Regions from separate parts of the Phreatobacter sp. AB_2022a genome, predicted to be linked through region 1. Evidence: predicted binding sites of a transcription regulator. Region 1 holds the regulator's gene; the other holds the start of a gene.
The links. Region 1 encodes HrcA, which represses chaperone genes, less so after heat shock. Its sites were predicted from a motif close to GTTAGCACTCNCNNNNNGNGAGTGCTAAC; they were not measured.
Positions count from the first base shown of each region.

Region 2: groES (co-chaperone GroES) is a predicted target of HrcA. The motif match lies at 2,533-2,561, and genes of this name have one in related genera.

Region 1 covers NZ_JAPSET010000044.1:15,790-23,440, reverse strand. Annotated here, with positions in the region: gene dnaJ (molecular chaperone DnaJ) at 1-160, opposite strand, end outside; gene dnaK (molecular chaperone DnaK) at 523-2,424, opposite strand; gene OZ671_RS25115 (hypothetical protein) at 2,839-3,690, shown strand; gene OZ671_RS25110 (VOC family protein) at 3,696-4,082, opposite strand; gene hrcA (heat-inducible transcriptional repressor HrcA) at 4,176-5,258, opposite strand; gene rph (ribonuclease PH) at 5,404-6,117, shown strand; gene OZ671_RS25095 (non-canonical purine NTP pyrophosphatase) at 6,119-6,766, shown strand; gene hemW (radical SAM family heme chaperone HemW) at 6,776-7,651, shown strand, end outside.
Region 2 covers NZ_JAPSET010000022.1:36,459-44,109, reverse strand. Annotated here, with positions in the region: gene OZ671_RS17015 (sulfite exporter TauE/SafE family protein) at 1-416, shown strand, start outside; gene OZ671_RS17010 (DMT family transporter) at 413-1,312, shown strand; gene OZ671_RS17005 (PaaI family thioesterase) at 1,344-1,826, opposite strand; gene OZ671_RS17000 (MarR family winged helix-turn-helix transcriptional regulator) at 1,888-2,346, opposite strand; gene groES (co-chaperone GroES) at 2,630-2,920, shown strand; gene groL (chaperonin GroEL) at 2,973-4,613, shown strand; gene OZ671_RS16985 (ABC transporter substrate-binding protein) at 4,816-6,399, shown strand; gene OZ671_RS16980 (hypothetical protein) at 6,458-6,793, opposite strand; gene OZ671_RS16975 (L-lactate permease) at 7,088-7,651, shown strand, end outside.

The DNA.
Region 1 (7,651 bases):
AGGCCTCGTTCAGCTCCTTGAACTTGTGCTCGGCCTCGGCATTGTTGGGGTTGCGGTCGGGATGATATTGCATCGCCTTCTTGCGGAAGGCCGATTTCAGCGCGGCATCGTCGGCATCACGGCTGCATCCCAGAATGTCGTAATAGTCGCGCTTGGACATCGTCGTTCTGATCACCAGGGGCTGCACGCCGCCGGAGCGGCAGCTGTTGTGTTCGCCCAGAGGCAAAGCGGCGAAGCGTGGCTCGTGTCAAGGCCTGCGGCCGCCGCGCCGTCGTGCGGAGCGGCAGGTGTAACCGCGACCGACGGGGCGGCAGGCAGCCCGAAAGCCGTCGCACCGGTCGCGGACGGCAGCCGGAAGGTCGCGTGAGAGACCGTGCCGCGTGGTTCAGCGCCCGGCGCCGCAGTCCCTGCCGGGAGCGGCTTTGCGCCCTGCGTCGCGGCGCGGTCGGCAATCGCCATCGCGGAGGCCCCTGATCGAACGCCCGGGACGCGGACGTCCCGGGCGGCAAGATGAAAGTCCCGTCAGGCGGACTTCTTGTTGTTCTTGTCGTCCTTCACTTCCGTGAAGTCGGCATCGACAACATCATCCTTCTTCGCGTCGGCGTCGGCGTCCGCCTCGCCGCTCTGGGCGGCATACATGGCTTCGCCGAGCTTCATCGAGGCCTGAGCCAGCGCATTGGCCTTTTCCTTCAGCGCCTCGGCGTCCTCGCCCTTGGCGGCTTCCTTCACCGCGGCCAGCGCGTCCTCGATGGCCTTGCGGTCGGCTTCGCCGATCTTGGAGCCATGCTCGGCCAGCGCCTTCTCGGTCGAGTGGACGAGGCCGTCGGCCTGGTTGCGGGCTTCCGCCAGCTCCTTGCGCTGCTTGTCCTCGGCGGCATGCGCCTCGGCGTCCTTGACCATGCGCTCGATGTCGCTGTCGGACAGGCCGCCGGAGGCCTGGATGCGGATCTGCTGCTCCTTGCCGGTGCCCTTGTCCTTGGCCTGGACGTTGACGATGCCGTTGGCGTCGATGTCGAAGGTCACCTCGATCTGCGGCACGCCGCGCGGCGCCGGGGGAATGCCCATGAGGTCGAACTGGCCGAGGATCTTGTTGTCCGCAGCCATCTCGCGCTCGCCCTGGAAGACCCGGATCGTCACCGCGTTCTGATTGTCGTCGGCGGTGGAGAACACCTGGCTCTTCTTGGTCGGGATCGTGGTGTTGCGATCGATGAGACGGGTGAACACGCCGCCCAGCGTCTCGATGCCGAGCGACAGCGGGGTCACGTCGAGCAGCAGCACGTCCTTGACGTCGCCCTGCAGAACGCCGGCCTGGATCGCCGCGCCCATGGCGACGACCTCATCCGGGTTGACGCCCTTGTGCGGCTCCTTGCCGAAGAACTGCTTCACCACTTCCTGGATCTTCGGCATGCGGGTCATGCCGCCGACCAGGACGACCTCGTCGATCTGACCGGCCGAGAGCCCGGCATCCTTCAGCGCCTTGCGGCACGGCTCGACCGTGCGCTGCACGAGGTCGTCGACCAGCGCCTCGAACTTGGCCCGGGTGAGCTTCAGCTGCAGGTGCTTCGGGCCGGACGCGTCGGCCGTGATGAACGGCAGGTTGATCTCGGTCTGGGTCGAGGAGGACAGCTCGATCTTGGCTTTCTCCGCCGCCTCCTTCAGGCGCTGCAGAGCCAGCTTGTCCTTGCGCAGGTCGATGCCCTGCTCCTTCTGGAACTCGGCCGCCAGATAGTCGACGAGACGCATGTCGAAGTCTTCGCCGCCGAGGAAGGTGTCGCCGTTGGTCGACTTGACCTCGAACACGCCGTCGCCGATCTCGAGGATCGACACGTCGAACGTGCCGCCGCCGAGGTCATAGACCGCGATGGTGCCGGAGCTCTTCTTGTCGAGGCCATAGGCGAGCGCGGCCGCCGTCGGCTCGTTGATGATGCGCAGCACCTCGAGGCCCGCGATCTTGCCGGCGTCCTTGGTCGCCTGACGCTGGGCGTCGTTGAAATAGGCGGGAACCGTGATCACCGCTTGGTCGACGGTCTGGCCGAGATAGGCCTCGGCGGTCTCCTTCATCTTCTGCAGCGTGAAGGCGGAGACCTGCGAGGGCGAATAGCTCTTGCCCTCGGCCTCGACCCAGGCGTCGCCGTTGCCGGCGCGGGTGATCTTGTAGGGAACCAGCTTCTGGTCCTTGGCGACCGTCGGGTCGTCGTAGCGGCGGCCGATCAGGCGCTTCACCGCAAAAATGGTCCGCTCGGGGTTCGTCACCGCCTGGCGCTTGGCCGGCTGGCCGACGAGGCGCTCCTCATCGGTAAAGGCGACGATGGACGGCGTGGTGTTGGCGCCCTCCGAATTGATGATCACCTTTGGCGTCGTGCCTTCCATCACGGCAACGCATGAATTGGTCGTGCCGAGGTCGATACCGATGACCTTGCCCATATTCTTCTCCTCACTCTAAGCGGATCGGCAGGGCCCGAAGCACCCTTGACGCACCAAGGCTTGGAAGGACCAATTCCGGTCTCTCCGGACTTAAGCGCGCCGACCCCTTATTCGTCCTGGGGGTTTGAAGCAAACGAAAGCAGCAAAACGCGCCGCTTTCATTGGTTGCTGGCGATATAGGGACAGGCTTTTCCGCATGCAAGAACTGCGCTTGCATCGCAGCCGGGAATTCACGATCCCTTCGGGCCTCCGCCGGAGCCCGGGACAGGGCGGTGGGCCGGCCCCTCCCAACGGACAACTGCGGCGCAACGGCAACAATACCCCGCCGACGCGCAGTCCTGCACCTCACGCGAGGTGACCCGGCTGTTCCGTCGCGCTATGTGACAAAGGTTCTCTGCTCTGTCGGACCCCTCGATGACGCGTCTCGTCCTCCTTCTGGCGATTTCCGCCCTGACCGCCTTCGGCGGCATGGAGGCGCACGCGCAGCTGCAATTGCCCGGCGCCACGGCGCCGACGCCGCGCGGCGGCGTCGCCCCGTCCAGCGCTCCGAGCCATCGCGGCGGCGGGGTCTCATCGGCGAACCGCGGCCCGGCCGGCCCGCCGCCGCGCCGCGGCGAGGAGACGCTGCCCGGCCGCACCCTGCGCTTCCTTGGCCAGCAGGGCTCCATGGTCATCACCCGCGGCGGCACGCCGGCCCAGCCGGTCTTCACCATCGCCGCGACCGGCGTCGGCCGGCGCGGCAACGACATCCGCAGCATGTGCACGCCGGATCTCAACGCCGGCCAGGTGGTGACCTTGACGCCGCTCGGCCGGCCCGAGGGCCTGTCGCGCTTCGAGGCGTCCTTCCCGGGCTGCACCATGGTGATCGACCTCTTGTCGGATGCCGCGATCGTCTCCGCGCCCGGCGGCGCCTGCCGGTTCTCCGACGATTGCCAGGTCGATCCGACCGGCCTCTGGGGGCCGGTCGACCGCGAAATGCCGCCCGAGGCCGAAGTCGAGCGGGCGCGCGGCGCCGCCGACCGCCGCCTCAACGCGGCGCGCCGGACGCTGCAGCAGCGGCTGAGGACGACGCCGGAGGGCCGCACCTTCCTCAGCGAGCAGGCCGGCTTCGGGGCCAATCGCGAGAGGGTCTGCCGCAATTACGGCACGACCGATGCCGGCCTCGGCTATTGCGCCCTGAAATATACCGAGGCGCGCGCCGCCGCGCTCGAAGCGCGTGTCGCGGCGACGCCGGAAACCCAGACCAGCCGGCGGCACCGCAACTGACGCGCTCAGGCCGCGGCGTTGGGCGCGGCCGCCGGGGTCAGCCAGCCGATGATCGCGCCGGCGGTATCGCTGACGATGGCGATCCGCCCGACGCCGGGAATATCGAAGGGCTCCTGCAGCACCTCGCCGCCGGCCCCCGCCACCCCGCGGCAGCGCTCGTCGACATTGTCGACCTCGACATAGCAGAGCCAGCCCGGCATTGCCTCGGGATCGTCCGGCGGCATCGACATGATGCCGGCCGCCGGCGTGCCGTCCGCCGCATGGGCGATCCAGTACTCGGCGTCCGGCATGGGGAATTTCTGGTAGGTCCACCCGACGGTCGCCGCATAGAAGGCCTTGGCCTTCTCGACGTCGTCGGTCATCAGCTCGTTCCAGTTGAACTTGCCGTGCATTCCGGCCTCCCGCGACACTGGCGCTGCCACGCTCACGCCGGCGGAACGCCGGCAGGCCATCGTCCGATCCCCGGCGGGCGGAAATGCGGCAGGTCAGCCGATCAGCCGGGACAGCACCTTGGCGGTATAGTCGACCATCGGCACGATGCGCGCATAGTTGAGCCGCGTGGGACCGATCACGCCGAGCACGCCGACGATGCGGCTCTGCCCGTCGCGGTAGGGCGCGACGATCATCGAGGACCCGGACAGCGAGAACAGCTTGTTCTCCGAGCCGATGAAGATGCGCACGCCGTCGGCCGTCTCCGCGCGGTCGAGCAGGTCGACGAGATCGCGTTTCGATTCCAGGTCGTCGAACAGGAGGCGGATCCGCTCGAGGTCCTCGATCGCCTTGAGGTCGCCAAGCAGATTGGCCTGGCCGCGCACGATCAGGCGCCGGTCGCCCGGATCGCCGCCCGACCAGGAGGCAAGGCCCGCCTCGACCAGCTTCTGGGTGAGCTCGTCGAGCTCGGCTCGCGCCGCCGCCAGCCCCTGCTGCAGTTCCAGCCGTGCTTCGGCGAGCGTGCGGCCGCGAATGCGCGCATTGAGGAAGTTGGAGGCTTCCACCAGGGCCGAAGGCGGCAGGCCCGGGGCGATCGGGACGATCCGGTTCTCCACCTGGCCATCCTCGGAGACGAGCACGACCAGCGCCTTTTCCGGCTCGAGCCGGACGAATTCGACATGTTTCAGCCGGGCGTTCGACTTCGAGGTGAGCACCACGCCGGCCCCGCGTGACATGCCGGAGAGCAGCTGGGAGGCGTCGGCCAGCACGGTTTCCAGCGACCGCTCGGCGCCGGAGGCCGCGACCTGCGCCTCGATCGCATTGCGCTCGGCTTCGGCGAGGTCGCCGAACTGCATCAGCGCGTCGACGAAGAAGCGCAGCCCGCTTTCGGTGGGCAGGCGGCCGGCCGAGGTGTGCGGCGCGAAGATGAGGCCGGCCTCCTCGAGATCGTGCATGACATTGCGGATCGAGGCCGGCGACAGGGTCATCGGCAGAAGGCGCGACAGATTGCGCGAGCCGACCGGCTCGCCGGTTGCAAGATAGCTCTCGACGATCTGGCGAAAGATCTCGCGCGAGCGCTCGTCGAGCTGGGCGAGCGTGGAGAGACTGGCCGGCAGATGCGGGATATCGGCGGACAAGGTTCGTTAGCCTCCTGACCCCCCGAATTTGGGCGGTTCGGCCGGCCGGATCAAGCCGCCCGCGGCATGTGGACCATGCCTCGTCCTTGTCCTTCGGGCCGGCTCGCCGTAAGAACCGCTGTTCCATTGATCCGAGAAAACCGCCATGCGTCCCTCCAAACGCGCGCCCGACGCGCTGCGCCCCGTCTCGCTCGAACGCGCGGTCGCCCGCTATGCCGAGGGCTCCTGTTTCGTGAAATTCGGCAATACCCACGTCCTGTGCACGGCGAGCCTCGAGGAAAAGCCGCCGGCCTGGCTGCGCGGCCAGGGCCGCGGCTGGGTCACCGCCGAATATGCCATGCTGCCGCGCGCCACGCTCGAGCGCACGCGCCGGGAATCGAGCGCCGGCAAGCCGACCGGCCGCACCATGGAGATCCAGCGCCTGATCGGCCGGGCGCTGCGCACGATCGTCGACCTGCCGGCGCTCGGCGAGCGCCAGATCACCGTCGACTGCGACGTGATCCAGGCCGACGGCGGCACCCGCACGGCGGCGATCACCGGCGCCTGGGTGGCGCTGCACGACTGCATCGCCTGGATGAAGGCCCGCGACATGGTGAAGGCCAATCCGCTGAAGGATCATGTCGCGGCCGTGTCCTGCGGCATCTATCGCGGCACGCCGGTCCTCGACCTCGACTATGCCGAGGATTCGGAGGCCGAGACCGACGCCAATTTCGTGCTGACCGGCGGCGGCGGCATCGTCGAGATCCAGGGCACGGCCGAGAAGACGCCGTTTTCCGAGAACGAGCTGCTGCAGCTGCTCGCGCTCGCCAAGGCCGGTTGCACGCGGCTCGTCGACCTGCAGAAGACGGCGGTGGCCTGACATGCGCAAGCTCGGCCCCGGCACCCGCCTGGTGGTGGCGACCCACAACAAGGGCAAGCTCAACGAGTTCCGCGACCTGCTCGGCCCCCATGGCGTCGAACTGGTCTCGGCGGGCGAGCTCGGGCTGCCCGAGCCGGCCGAGACAGGCACGCTCTATGCCGAGAACGCGCTGATCAAGGCCCGCGCGGCAACCGCCGCCACCGGCCTTGCTGCCGTCGCCGACGATTCCGGCCTCGCCATCGCGGCGCTCGACGGCGCGCCAGGCCTGTTCACCGCCGATTGGGCGGGCCAGCCGCGCGATTTCGCGGCGGCGATGGCGCGTGTCGACCGCGAGCTCGGCCTGCGCGGCGTCGCCACGGCCGGCGCCCGTGCCCACTTCGTCTCCGCCATCGCCTTGACCTGGCCGGACGGCGAGGAGGCCATTTTCGAGGGCCGCGTCTTCGGCACGCTCGCCTGGCCACCGCGCGGCGCGCAAGGTTTCGGCTACGACCCGATGTTCGTTCCCGACGGCTTCGACAAGACCTTCGGCGAGATCGACAGGCAGGTGAAACACGGCCTGCCGCCGCATGGCGAGGGGCTGTCGCACCGGGCCCGGGCCTTCCTGCGGCTCGCCGAAGCGGTCCTCGAAAAGTCCGGGGACAAGGCTTAACTTCGCGCCATGACGGCTTTTCGACCTCCCGGCAGCGGCGGCGCTGGCGACCCCGGTTTCGGCATCTATGTGCACTGGCCGTTCTGCGCGTCGAAATGCCCCTATTGCGACTTCAACAGCCACGTCCGGCATGTCGCGCCGGACCAGGAGCGTTTCGTCGCCGCCTTCGCGCGCGAGCTCGGCACGGCGGCGGCGCGCGTGCCCGGGCGGACCGTCTCCTCGATCTTCCTCGGCGGCGGCACGCCCTCGCTCATGCGGCCGGAGACGGTCGGCGCGATCCTCGACCGCATCGCGGCGCTCTGGCCGGTCGCCGCCGACTGCGAGGTGACGCTGGAGGCCAATCCGACCAGCGTCGAGGCCGAGCGCTTCCGCGGTTTTCGCGCCGCCGGCGTCAACCGTGTCTCGCTCGGCGTCCAGGCGCTCGACGATGCCGACCTGAAGAGCCTCGGGCGGATGCATTCGGTCGACGAGGCGCTGCGGGCGGTCGAGATCGCGCGGCGCCATTTCGACCGTTATTCCTTCGACCTCATCTATGCCCGGCCAGGCCAGACGCCCGAGGCCTGGGCGGCGGAGCTGGAACGCGCCATCGGCGAGGCGGCCGAGCATCTCTCGCTCTACCAGCTTACCATCGAGCCGGGCACCGTGTTCGAGGCGCTGCACAAGGCCGGCAAGCTCGCCATGCCGGACGCCGATATGGGGCGCACGCTCTACGACCTGACGCAGGACATCTGCATGAGCGCCGGCCTGCCCGCCTATGAGATTTCCAACCACGCCCGGCCCGGCGCCGAATGCCGCCACAACCTGATCTACTGGCGCTCGGGCGACTTTGTCGGGGTCGGCCCCGGCGCGCATGGCCGGCTGACCCTCGGCAATGGCCGCATCGCG
Region 2 (7,651 bases), on a different contig from region 1:
TCCTGAAATCCGGCGCCGGCCGGCCGGACCTGCCGGTCGCGCCGCGGCTGGCGCTCGCCGCCGGGATCGGCACCGGCTTCACCACCTATATCGCCCATGCCGGCGGGCCGCCGCTCGCCATGTATCTGTTGCGCCGCGACATCACCAAGACCGCCTATGCGGCGACCACGGTCGTGGTCTTCATGATGGGCAACCTGATCAAGCTGCCGGGCTTCGTCTATTCCGGGCTCGACCACCCGGCGGTTTTCGGCAAGGCTCTGGCGCTCGCGCCCGTCGTGCCGATCGGGGTGTTCGTCGGCCGGCATCTCAACGACCGGCTGTCGCGCGAAAAACTCTACGGACTCTGCTATGGCCTGGTCGGGATCGCCGGCGCCAAGCTGCTTGTCGATGCGATCCGCGCGCTATGGCCGACATGACCACTCAGTCCGACACGTCCCGTCCGATGAATCTCGCCTCGCCGATGCCATTCCTGGTCGGCGCTTTCGGCATTCTGCTGCTGGCGGTCATGGATGCGCTGATCAAGGGGGTGGCGGCGCAGCACCCGACGTCGCAGATCGTGTTCATGCGCTTCGCCTGCGGCCTGCCCTGGGCGGTCCTGGCGCTGTTCGTGCTGAAACCGCCGGTCCCGGACGGGGCCATGGTGCGCGCCCATCTCCTGCGCGGCCTTCTCGTCGTCTTCACCGCGGGCCTGTTCTTCTACGCCCTCGCCAAGCTCGAGCTCGCCGAGGCGATCACCCTCGCCTTCCTGTCGCCGCTCTTCCTCGCCCTGCTCGCCGCGCTGATCCTGAAGGAGCCGATCCCGCCAGCCGTGCTGATCGCCATCGTGGTCGGCTTCCTCGGCATGGCGGTGATCGTCGCCGGCAAGGTCGGCGGCGGAGTGCTCGACCTTGCCCGCGTGCTCGGCATCGGTGCCGCCATCCTCAGCGCCTTCTTCTATGCGGCCAACCTCGTCCTGCTGCGCAAGCGCGCCCAGACCGACGCGCTCGGCCTGATCGTGCTGTTCCAGAACCTGTTTCCGATGCTGATGATCGCGCCCTTCGCCTACCTGGTCTGGGAGGCGCCCGATCCGCGATCGTGGCTCATCTTCGCCGCCATCGGCCTGATCGGGCTCGGCGGCCATCTGTGCATGGCCTGGGCCTTCGCCCGGGCCCAGGCCGGCCCGCTCGGCGTGCTCGAATATACCGCCCTCGTCTGGGGGTCGGCGATCGGCTACCTCGCCTTCGGCGAAGTGCCGAGCTGGACCACCTGGGCGGGCGCGGCGCTGATCATCGCCGCCTGCCTCGCCGTCGCCCGGCGCCAGATCCGCAAGTGACGGGCGTGCCGGCCGCCGCCTGACACGGCGTTCAGGCCGCCGGCGGCCGCGCCTCGAAGATCAGGCAGGTCTCGGTGCCGTGGGCGATCAGCCGGCCCTTGGCGTCGGTCAGCCGCGCTTCCGAGGTCGCGATGCGGCCGCCGGCGTGAACCACCTTGCCCTCGCAGCGCAGCGGTCCGGAATCGGGCATCAGGGCCCGGTCGTAGTTCACCTTCATCTCGACCGTCGTATAGCCCTGGCCGGCCTTGATGATGGTATGGACCGCGCAGCCGAGCGCCGAATCCAGAATGGTCGCGTGCCAGCCGCCGTGAATCGTGCCGAGCGGGTTGAAGAAGTCGGCGGTCGGCGTGCCCTCGAACACGCAGCGCCCGGGTTCCGCCTCGGTCAGAATGAACCCCATCGTACGCGAGATCGGCGGGGCCGGCAGGCGCCGCTCCAGCATGCCGCGCAGGAAATCGATGCCGTCCTGGCTCACTGCTTCATGGGTCGGGACGACCCCATATTCAACCGTCATGATTCACCTATCGTGTAAATGCACGATATGGACGTCCCATTCGACGGTCAAGCGGCCCGGTTCAGGCTTCGCGCGCTTTCAACGTCTTGCGGATCGCACGCAGGCCCTCGCGCGTATCGTGCCAGAGCGCGGCGCCGACGGCCCCCTCCATGCGGGCGTGCTCGGCCTCCCACAAGGGAATGGCGGCGGAGAGCCGGCCGATGCCGGTCTCGGTCAGGGCCGGCCGCATGGCCCGGCCGGGGCCGCTGACCACCGAGACCAGCCCCGAAGCCTCGAGCCGCTTCAGGTTGCGCGTCATCGTGGTGCGATCGAGCGCGAGCGCGTCGGACAATGCGGTCACCGAGCAGATCTCGCCCGAAGCGAGCGCGGCGAGAATGTTGAACTGGGTCACCTCGATGCCGAGCGGCGCCAGCACCCGGTTATAGGCGCGGGTGATGGCATGAGCGGTCATGCGGGTCTGGAAGCAGATGCAGGAGCGCGCGATGCGCGTCAGCGTCGCTTTGTCGGGAGCCGTCGTCATGGCGTCACGATCCGGCGAGACAAGAGCCGCGTCAAGCTGCCGAAAGCCGGGGAGGTCTGCACCCGGCCGCCGGCGGGCGAACGCCCCTGAAGCGGCCCGAGCCGGAAAATTCGATGAACGCGCGTTAACCACGTTACGGGCGCTTCTTGACTCTCCCAATCCATGTGCCTATCTCGGCGACCAGTTGTTAGCAGTCGGCGATGACGAGTGCTAACAACCCGGCCCTCAAGGCCGGCACGCCATTCCGCGGCCCATGCGCCGCCCATGTCAGGGACCATAACCCATGAAGTTCCGTCCGCTGCACGACCGCGTGGTCGTTCGTCGCCTGGAGTCCGAAGAGAAGACCAAAGGCGGCATCATCATCCCGGACACCGCCAAGGAAAAGCCGCAGGAAGGCGAAGTGATCGCCGTCGGCCCGGGCGGCCGCGATGAGGCCGGCAAGCTGGTCGCCCTCGACGTGAAGAAGGGCGACAAGGTGCTGTTCGGCAAGTGGTCGGGCACGGAAGTGAAGATCGACGGCGTCGACCTCCTGATCATGAAGGAGAGCGACATCATGGGCGTGATCGGCAAGTAATCCGGCCCAACCAAGCCCTCTCACACACTATTTCCGACAGGAGTTTAGCCCCATGGCTGCCAAGGACGTGAAATTCGCCCAGGACGCCCGCGAGAAAATGCTGCGCGGCGTCGACATCCTCGCCGAAGCCGTCAAGGTGACGCTCGGCCCGAAGGGCCGCAACGTCGTCATCGAGAAGTCGTTCGGCGCCCCGCGCATCACCAAGGACGGCGTCACCGTCGCCAAGGAGATCGAGCTCGCCGACAAGTTCGAGAACATGGGCGCCCAGATGGTCCGTGAGGTCGCCTCCAAGACCAACGACCTCGGCGGCGACGGCACCACCACCGCCACCGTTCTCGCCCAGGCCATCGTCCGCGAAGGCGCCAAGTACGTCGCCGCCGGCATGAACCCGATGGACCTGAAGCGCGGCGTCGACACCGCGGTCACCGAGGTCGTCAAGACCCTCGAGAAGTCGGCCAAGAAGGTGAAGTCCTCGGCCGAGGTCGCCCAGGTCGGCACCATCTCGGCGAACGGCGACAAGCTGATCGGCGACATGATCGCCAACGCCATGCAGAAGGTCGGCAACGAGGGCGTCATCACTGTCGAGGAGGCCAAGAGCCTCGACACCGAGGTCGACATCGTCGAAGGCATGCAGTTCGACCGCGGCTACCTGTCGCCCTACTTCATCACCAATGCCGACAAGATGATCGCGGATCTCGAGGATGCCTACATCCTCATCCACGAGAAGAAGCTGACCGGCCTGCAGGCCATGCTGCCGGTGCTGGAATCGGTCGTTCAGACCGGCAAGCCGCTGGTGATCGTCGCCGAGGACGTGGAAGGCGAAGCGCTCGCCACCCTCGTCGTCAACAAGCTGCGCGGCGGCCTGAAGGTCGCGGCCGTGAAGGCTCCGGGCTTCGGTGATCGCCGCAAGGCGATGCTCGAGGACATCGCGATCCTCACCGGCGGCCAGGTCATCTCCGAAGACCTGGGCATCAAGCTTGAGAACGTCACCCTCCAGATGCTCGGCCGCGCCAAGAAGGTGCTGATCGAGAAGGAGAAGACGACGGTCGTCGACGGCGCCGGCAAGAAGAAGGACATCGAAGGCCGCATCGGCCAGATCAAGGCGCAGATCGAGGAGACCACCTCGGACTACGACCGCGAGAAGCTGCAGGAGCGCCTGGCCAAGCTCGCCGGCGGCGTTGCGGTGATCAAGGTCGGCGGCGCGACCGAGGTCGAGGTGAAGGAGAAGAAGGATCGCGTTGACGACGCGCTCAACGCCACCCGCGCGGCCGTGCTGGAAGGCATCGTCCCCGGCGGCGGCGTCGCTCTGCTCCGCGCCAAGGCCAATGTCGCCAAGCTGAAGTCGGAGAACGCCGACGTCCAGGCCGGCATCAACATCGTGCTCAAGGCGATCGAAGCGCCGATCCGCCAGATCGTCGAGAACGCCGGTGTCGAGGGCTCGATCGTCGTCGGCAAGATCCTGGAGAACAAGTCGGCCACCTACGGCTTCAACGCCCAGGCGGAAGAGTATGTCGACATGTTCGACGCCGGCATCGTCGACCCGGTGAAGGTCGTCCGCACCGCGCTGCAGAACGCCGCTTCGGTGTCCTCGCTGCTGATCACCACCGGCGCCATGATCGCCGAGGCTCCGAAGAAGGATGCCCCGGCTCCGGCGATGCCGGGCGGCGGCGGCATGGGCGGCATGGACTTCTGATCCAGCCCATCCGGCTCGAAATCCAAGGAAAGGGGCGCCTCGCGGCGCCCCTTTTCGTTGTCGGGGCCGCAGCCGCCTCCCGGCGTTCCGTCGCAGGGCTGGTGCGCCATTGGCAGCGGCGGCGCGACGTGGGAGGTTCGCGCCTTCCACGCGGGGCGTTCGCCCTCGCGCCCGACATTCCGCATCTGACATGGAGACAACAATGCGACGCCGCAGCTTCCTCACCGGAGCCCTCGCCGCGGCCGCCCTGCCGCGTGCCGCCTTCGCGCAGACGGCGCGGGCGAGCGTCCTGAAATATGTGCCCCAGGCCGATCTCACCGTGCTCGACCCGATCGGCACCACCGCCTATGTCACCCGCCACCACGCGCTCATGGTCTATGACCAGCTCTACGGCCTCGACAGCCAGCTTCGGCCGCAGCCGCAGATGGTCGAGGGCCACACCGTGGAGGAGGACGGCAAGCGCTGGACCTTCAAGCTGCGCGACGGGCTGAAGTTCCACGACGGCGAGCCGGTGCGCGGCCGCGACTGCGTCGCCTCGATCAAGCGCTGGGCGGCGCGCGACGCGCTCGGCCAGGCCCTGATGGCGCGCGTCGCCGACATGTCGGCCCCCGACGACCGAAGCTTCGTCATCCGCCTGACCAAGCCGTTCGGCGCGCTGCTCGACGCGCTCGCCAAGGTCGGCCCGCCGGCGCTCGTGGTGATGCCGGAGCGCTTCGCCAATACCGACCCGTTCAAGCCGATCACCGAGGCGATCGGCTCCGGCCCGTTCAAATGGGTGCCGGGCGAGCGCCTGGTCGGCGCCCGCGCGGTCTACGAGAAGTTCGACGGCTACCGGCCGCGCGAGGGCGGCACGCCCGACTGGCTGTCGGGCCCGAAGATCGTCAATTTCGATCGGGTCGAATGGCTCGTCATGCCGGACCCGGCGACAGCCTCCGGGGCGCTGCAGAGCGGCGAAGCGGACTGGTGGGAGAACCCGCCGAACGACCTGCTGCCGCCGCTCGAGCGCAACCGCAACATCGTCTCCGAACAGCTCAACCCGCTCGGCATCATGGGCACCGGCATCTTCAATTGCCTCCACCCGCCCTTCGACAAGCCGGCAGTGCGCCGGGTCGTGCTGGAAGCCATGTCGCAGGCCGATTTCATGACCTCGGTCGCCGGCACCGACACCAGCATGTGGCGCGAAGGCGTCGGCATCTTCCCGCCCGGCACGCCGATGGCGAGCGATGTCGGCCTCGACGCGATCACCTCGAAGCGCGACATGCCGGCGCTGCGGGAGAAGCTGAAGCAGGCCGGCTATCAGGGCGAGAAGGTCGTGCTGATGTCGGCGAGCGACCAGTCCTCGCTCGCCGCCATCGGCGAGGTCGGCCACGACCTGCTGCGCCAGCTCGGCATGAACGTCGAGTTCGTCGTGTCCGACTGGGGCACGCTGGTGCAGCGGCGCGGCAAGAAGGAGCCACCCTCGCAGGGCGGCTGGAACATGTTCCACACCACGTGGCTCGGCCTCGACGTGGTCAATCCAGCGGTCATGCAGCCGCTCAGGGCCAACGGCGCCAAGGCCTGGTTCGGCTGGCCGGACATCCCCGACCTGCAGCGCCTCATCGATGCCTGGCTCGACGCCCCGGACACCGAGGCGCAGAAGCGCGTCGCCGCCGACATCCAGAAGGTGGCGCTGGAACAGGTGCCGTTCCTGCCGACCGGCCAGTACTTCTCGAAGTCGGTTTATCGGCGCAACGTCACGGGCATCCTGAAGGGCCAGATCGTGTTCTGGAACGCCCGCCGCGCCTGATCCCCTGCCGGTGCCGGCCGTCCCGTGCGGCCGGCACCGCCTGCCCGCATCGCCCGGGTCAGCCGCAGCTCACGCTGCGCACGATGTTGCGTTCGTCGAGACCGAAGGTCAGCCGGTTCGGCCGGTAGTCGTGGGTGCACATCATGCAGTAGCGCACCTGGATGGCGGCCGGGGCGCGAAAACGCGCACGTGCCAGGCGCGCCGGCTGGCCGACATGCCGCCGCGCCAGCGGCAGCGCGCGCCGGCAGGCCGCCTCCCCGGCACGGAAGCCGGGCATGTGCGGTCGAAAACCGGGAGCCGCCGGCTGGGCGGCGGCCGGTCCGGACGCCACAATGGCGGTCCCGGCGAGCAGCAAGGCGAGCGCCGCGGCGCGGATCCACAAGACCTTCATCATCGACCTGTCCTTCAATGCAATGAGCCGGGCGGCAACGGTGCCGAAGCCGCGGCGATCCTTTTCGCGCCGCCGCGCGGCAGCAATACGCCCAGTGCAGTTGCTGCGACATTTTGCCCACCCTAGCCTTACGGCAGCCGAATCTGCGCCTGACACCGGAGCGGATGCCGTCCGCACCGATCGTCGCAGCCGCAGGTCCTGCAAAAAGAGGGGGCGACGGTCGCCACGGGTCGTCCCGACGAGAATCAAAGCCTTAGGCCCGTGGCGAAGCCATGAGGGGACAGGGAGGTCTCGCCGATGTGGAACCAGGTCTACGACCCGTTCAACAATGCCGTGCTGTCGACAATAGCCGCCGCCGTGCCGGTGGTGACGCTGCTGGTGCTGATCGCCAGCGGCAAGGTGAAGGCCCATATCGCGGCGATCGTCGCGCTCGTCCTCGCCAATCTGGTGGCGATCTTCCTGTTCACCATGCCGGCCAACATGTCGATCCGCGCCTCGCTGCTCGGCATCGTCACCGGCTTCTTCCCGATCGGCTGGATCGTGCTCAACGTCATTTTCCTCTACCAGGTGACGGTGAGGACCGGCCGCTTCGAGCTGCTCCAGCGCGCGATCGCCGGCGTCACGCCCGACCGGCGCCTGCAGCTCCTGCTCATCGCCTTCGCCTTCGGCGCCTTCTTCGAGGGCGCCTCGGGCTTCGGCACGCCGGTCGCGGTCACCGGCGCCGTCCTCATCGGCCTCGGCTTCTCGCCGCTCGCCGCCTCCGGCCTGTCGCTGATCGCCAATACCGCTCCGGTCGCCTACGGCGCGCTCGGCACGCCGATCGCCGGCCTTGCCCAGGTCACCGGCTTCGACCCCTATGTG